DNA from 2 places in the Fervidobacterium pennivorans DSM 9078 genome. Region 2 is predicted to be linked to the other one. Evidence: predicted binding sites of a transcription regulator. Region 2 holds the regulator's gene; the other holds the start of a gene.

Region 1 (3,216 bases), 450 kb from region 2:
TAGCGTTCGCTACAACTTTTACTGCTTCTTCTTGGTCTACAAACTTTTCGTGAATGAGCTTTTCAAGGTTCTTAATTTTTTCCTTTTCGTCACCCATAATCTTACCAACAGGTATACCAGTCCAGCGCTCGATAACCTTTGCAATATCTTCATCCGTTACTTCTTGTTTACCATCTATCTTCGCACGAGCTGCTGCCTCATCTACCAAGTCCACGGCTTTGTCCGGCATGAACCTGTCTGTAATGTACTTTGAAGCCAACTTGGCGGCTGCTTCGATAGCTTTGTCACTAATCTTAACTCCATGGAACTCTTCGAATTTCGGTCTGAGACCCTTCAAAATCTCAATCGTTTCTTCAACCGATGGTTCTGAAACGAATATAACCTGGAACCTTCTTGCAAGCGCTTTGTCTTTTTCTATATGTTTTCTGTATTCTTCAACAGTAGTTGCTCCAATCACCCTCAGTGTACCTCTTGCCAGTTCTGGTTTCAGAATGTTACCAGCATCGAGAGCACCTTCAGCAGCTCCAGCCCCAACAACTGTATGAAGTTCGTCGATGAAGAGGATCACATCTGTTCTCTTTTTGAGCACATCTATAAGTTTCTTGAGCCTTTCCTCGAATTCTCCTCTGAATTTTGTTCCAGCAACTAACCTTGCAAGATCAAGCTTAAGAATTGTTTTGTTCTTCAAGAAATCTGGCACATTTCCAGAGACTATTCTTTGAGCAAGCCCCTCAACGATTGCTGTCTTACCAACACCTGGGTCTCCTATGAGAACTGGGTTGTTCTTAATCTTTCTCCCAAGAATTTCTATCATCCTGTTGACTTCGTTGTCCCTACCTATGACAGGCATCAACTGTCCGTTCTTTGCCATTTCAGTTAAGTTCTCGGTAAATTTGGCAAGAACGTCGATGTTTTCCTCTTCAGAATATGTTCTCTTCATTCTAAGTTCTTTGATAGCTGTATAGAGCTTGTCTTGGGTGACTCCATATCTTGCCAGCAACCTGTAGACAGTTGTTTCTGGTACTATTGCCATAGCAAGGAGTAAATGGTCTGTTCCGACCTTTTCGTCACCCATGCGTCTTGCTTCGCGTTTCGCTTCATTAATGACCTTAGTAGTATCTGGTGTAACGTAGATCTGGCCTGTGCCACCAGAATAGTAGTTATAACCTCCTCTGGATGTGATAACACGTTCCACATCTCTTCTCAAACCATCGATATCTACGTTGAGATGAGTCAGAATATCGTAAGCAGCGTTTTTCGAGTTCTCCAACATGGCTAAAAGCACGTGCTCAGGCGCCATCTGATTCTGCCTGTAACGATTTAACACATCCGTTACAGACTGTAATATCTCCTGAGCGTTTTCCGTGAATTCCTCGAGGTTGAATGTCATATCAACCACTCCTTTCTTTTCTTTCTATTTTGTTTAATTCTTTCTATTTTGTTTAATTTGCATTTCCGATGATAGTATACCATATTAGCACTTATTTGTCAAGAGTGCTAATCAAAAAAGTCAAAAATTTTTTAGTTAGAAGAAAGATTCAAAAAGCAGAAGTTTTCCGACTTGATTTTGAAAAGTGTAATGTTAGAATTTAATTGATGATTGTTCGATGTCCTAACTTATTTTCAGACTAATCGAGGAGGTTTTACACAAAATCATGCCTTATCGTTCCGATTCATCGTCAACTGATTCTGCTGCTCGCTTAATTACTCTTTTTACGTTCATAGATGGGCTTGCACAAGGTATATACGGAACCATTTTCAATCTGATGCTTCGAACCTCAGGCATACCAACTTCGCAAGTTGGTCGTATCACCTCATTCTTCCTTTGGGGTAGTGCGTTACTTGGACTTGTTTTTGGTATCATTGCAGATAAAATTAATAAAAAACAACTAATGCTTACTACACATCTTTTGAGTATTTTTTTCGGAACGTATAGGGTCATTTCTCCCTCACTTATTCAGCTTGGCATTTCTTCTTTTCTTTTCGGTGGTTTTTCAACAGCAACATCCATTGTCCTTTCCACACTTTTGATACTAAACACTTCAAGAGAAAGTCGTAGTAAGGTGCTAGGTCTTAACTTTGGAATAGGAATGTTCACCGGAGTTTTGGGAAATATATTTGGTGGGTTGTTAGGAGACGTTTTTCCAATTAGGACCGTATTAATTGTAGCAAGTTTATCAAGAATCGTTGCGTTTGCTCCTATCTGGAAACTGAAATTATATGAACCAAAATACGAACGCCAAAACACTGGAGACACCAATGTGCTAAAATTTTTCAGCATTCTCAACAAGTTAGACAAGCGGGCGTTGAAAGTGGTACTTTACTATTTCTTGTCCACTATGAGTGTTGGATTTGGCGCAGGCTTGTTTGTAACTTTTGGTAATGTGATATTCTACGATATATTCCATATGAAACCATCGTTGATAGGACTCATTTTAGCGTTAGCTCAGTTAGCTACCAGTATTGGTGCAGTGTTTTCTTACAAGTTGGGGAAAAAGTTCGGGGATATGAACGTTTTAATCTTTTCTTATGTATTCGTGCCCATACTAATCGTATTGCTCAGCTTTATAAGGGAACCGATAACCTTTACCTTCGTGTATATACTCCGCTTTGCGGTAATGAATATGGTTGGTCCTCTCCTGACCGCCTTAGTCTTTTCCAACATACCAGCAAATCTGCTTTCCTCGATTAACGGTATGAACTCGTTTATAAACAACGTTGCACGTGCCCTCTCAGCAGACCTATTTTCCATATTCACCAAATACAACAACGGATACACGCTCATTTTTGTTGTAAGCTCGCTTTTCTATTTTTTAAACGCTTATGTTATGATTAGAATGTACAAACATATTTCCGAGTAAGAATTCTAGAAATTCTAGGAATTCTAGGTTACATAAATGGGGGGATACGGTGAAAACATTGAAAACACCGAAAACATTTGACGAAAGGTCAAATGGCAAAAAACATATCGTTGAGAATGAAAGCGTCAAGTTTCTCACCAAAGAATTATTTAGATTATCCCTTCCCACAATGCTTGGTTTCGCTATACAATCCCTGTACGATATCGTTGATATGTTCTGGATTGGAAAGATTTCCTACAAAGCCATCGCAGGAGTCGTCATATTCTCCACAATATTTTGGTTAGTCGAAATACTTAACGAAATTATAGGCACTTCTTCCGTTTCGTTGATTTCACAAGCGTATGGTAAAGGCGAT
Region 2 (3,216 bases):
GTATGCCTATCAGGATGCCACTCTTTTACAAGCCTTTTATATGCAGCCTTTATTTCATCCTCAGAAGCGTTTCTTGGCACTCCGAGAATTTCATAATAGTCTTTTCTTGCTGGCATTGCAAACCACCCCTATTTTGTATTTTGATTCTCACGTGTTTTGTTGGTCATTAACTGCATTCTCTTCCTTTTTTCTTGGTTTTATAGCAACACGTACCTTAGTTGGTTTTACAACCTGCCCATTGAATGTGTAACCATCTTCAATGACTTCAAGAATAGTGTATTCTTCAACATCATCACGTTCCTCTTTTTCAAATGCTTCATGGTTGAACGGGTCAAACTTTCCAGAGGCATCAATAATCCTTAATCCCTCGTTTTCCAGTGTCTTTAGAAGTTTTTCATAGATTTTTTCTACTCCAAGTTTGAATTTTTCTAAATCCTTGTCTGAGTCGTAGTATTTGAACGCTCTCTTAAAATCGTCTAAAATGGGTATAAGCGCTTTTACTATACGAAGCGCCGTTGATTTCGTTGCGTCTCTAATTTGCCTATCAACGTCGAGCTTGTAATTTTCAAATGCTGCTTTGATTATGCGTGCAGCGTTCTGTATTTCCTTCAGTTGGTTTTCTAACTCTGCTATCTTTTCTTTCAGTTGTTTGTTCTCTTCTGATAATTCGTTTTGGTTCATTTGGTTCACTTCTTCTCGCTCCTTAATTTCATTTGAACTTTCCAAGTTGTTTTGAACTTGCAGTTGTGTTTCATTTATTTCATTTATTTTCTTTTCTTCACACATGTTCCCTACCTCCTCTTTTAGTTTGAGTTTTTAGACATTCCTCGATACTATAGTGAAATACTCGCTCAGTCTGTTGAGCATAAACTCGAAGCTATCCATAATCAAATCATATCGACCGTATTTGTCGAATATAACAGCAACGCGTCCAACGGGATTATCTTCTGAGTAGAACTGTCCAAGAATTACCGAGAAATCTTCAAGGAACTTCAATCCATGCTCTTTACCGATGTATATGTCGTTCTCAAGCTCAAATAGTTCTTTGTAAAACACGTCGGATGAAACATACACAAGGATGTTTTGTAATTTTTTCAGATTGATTCTATCGTTTGCAAGAAGGTTTGGTAGTCCTTCCGTTATGTAATCTTCGTAGCTTTCAACAGATAACCTTTCCGTGATTTCTAAAAATCCACGACTGATAGTTCCAAAATCGCTGTCTTTGAAGCTATTTAAGTTGTTAAAATTATTGATTCGAGTAAGTATATCTCGCAATTTGGATTTGAATTCGTTCAATGTTAATCCTGTCATCGCTTTGTTAAGCATCTGCTCTATTTTCTCAACATCGTCAAGTTCGGTGTGCTGGATTGGAATGGAAGAACTGAGACCGAGGGATGTAATTATATTCGCAATTGAGAAATTCTTACTCACAGGTGTTACAACTATACGCTTGATTCTTAGCGTTAGTGGGCTGGGCTTTTCAATAATAACCATACCTTTTGTTGAAGAGCTTAACAACTTTGCTGCACCCGTGAGCACCTTTTCCATATCACCGATTGGAAATTTTGCCGCAACCTCCACTTGTGAGCTTTTGGACTTTATCTCTTCCCTGATTTTTTTCAGTTCATTTACGTAAAACCTGAGTCCTTTGTCTGTTGGAACGCGACCAGCAGAAGTGTGTGGCTGGAATATATATCCCGTGCGCATTAAACGGTTCATATCATTTCTAATCGTTGCACCGGATCTCTCAATTGCAGCACTTTCCAAAACCCTTTTTGAGCTTACAGGGGTCCTCGTGTTGATGTATTCTTGCACAATGCAGTAAAGAACTTTCTTTTGTCTTTCGGTGATATCGTTTCCTAACACGGTTATCACCTCTCCGTTTTTCTATCTGTTTTAGCCTAATTTTTGTTATCAGAAATGTTAGCAATCTACACTTTAGTCTGCTAATATATTACCATAAGTGTGAGAATTTGTCAATTTTTGGAGTGTTTTCAGTATCTGAGATATCAGACACAAAGCAAAGAAAAATATTGATGAAAATTTCCTTTTTGGTAAAATAGTAACAGAAAAAATTGTGCGGAATACGAACATTTGTAGATGATTCTACTTTGCCTGAGGTGATAAATGTGAACTGGAAGGTTTATATTTCTGGATTTGCAGTTTCAACGATATTTGGGTTATCATTCCTTTTTACTAAAAACAGTATAGAACATATAAACGTTTACACGTTTTTAGCCTTTAGGTTTGGTGTGGCAACCAGTGTGATGCTATTACTTTGGCTTTTTGGAATCGTAAAATTAACAAAGAAACCATTTTGGAAATTATGGAAAGTAGCGCTATTTCAACCGATTGCTTACTTTGTGTTCGAGACTAATGGACTCAGGTTTACGACGTCCTCTGAGGCTGGGATGTTGATTGCATTAATTCCAATCGTTATAACGATTTTGAGTCCAGCATTGCTGAAAGAAAGAATCAGATGGTACCAAATTCTCTTCGCATTTCTTAGCTTTTTTGGAGTGTTTCTTATCGTCAAAGGTGGGGGATTAGAACAAGGAGCGCTACTTGGAAAGCTGTTGGTTTTGGGTGCGGTTTTCTCCGCAGCATTTTACAATATTTTCTCGAGAAAGCTATCCTCAGAGTTCACTCCTGTTGAGATAACGTTCTTTATGATGCTTACGGGATTTGTCTTTTTCTTTTTCCTGAGCATCGTAACAGGAAATTTCACAATCGCATTCCACCCTGCTGTTGTTATTGGAGCATTGTATCTTGGCATACTTTCTTCAACGGTTGCATTTTTTCTTGTGAATTTCATGCTTAGCAAGGTTTCACCAACGGTTTCTTCTCTTTTCTCAAATCTAACGACGGTGATATCTGTAATTGCAGGCAGTTTCATTCGGCATGAAAGGATTGCTGCAGTACAAGTATTTGGAATGATTTTGATACTTGTTTCGCTAATTCTTAATTCTTATCTGAAAAGCAAAGAAGTTGAACAGAGTAGATAACAAAAAAGCCCTCGGATTTCCCGAGGGCTTTGGTATTATTTATTTTCCTTATATTTCCTCTTCGTCAAGGTTTTCTGGTATGCTGATTTCAATTTCTTCTACTTCTGTCGTAGTTGTGGTTGCTTCTTCTGTTGAGTAAGGTACTCCTTCACGACCTTCGAGGTATGCATCCGCTATCTTACCGGCAATGAGAGCTATTGCTCTTATTGCG

Evidence for each region. Region 2 encodes HrcA, which represses chaperone genes, less so after heat shock. Its sites were predicted from a motif close to ATTAGCACTCNNANNNTNNGAGTGCTAAT; they were not measured.
Region 1: FERPE_RS01110 (ATP-dependent Clp protease ATP-binding subunit) is a predicted target of HrcA. The motif match lies at 1,474-1,502, and genes of this name have one in related genera.

Annotation. Positions count from the first base shown of each region.
Region 1 is NC_017095.1:239,568-242,783, reverse strand. It holds gene FERPE_RS01110 (ATP-dependent Clp protease ATP-binding subunit) at 1-1,390, opposite strand, end outside; gene FERPE_RS01105 (MFS transporter) at 1,656-2,861, shown strand; gene FERPE_RS01100 (MATE family efflux transporter) at 2,911-3,216, shown strand, end outside.
Region 2 is NC_017095.1:1,955,461-1,958,676, forward strand. It holds gene dnaJ (molecular chaperone DnaJ) at 1-116, opposite strand, end outside; gene FERPE_RS09215 (nucleotide exchange factor GrpE) at 148-786, opposite strand; gene hrcA (heat-inducible transcriptional repressor HrcA) at 817-1,866, opposite strand; gene FERPE_RS09225 (DMT family transporter) at 2,130-3,005, shown strand; gene rpsB (30S ribosomal protein S2) at 3,054-3,216, opposite strand, start outside.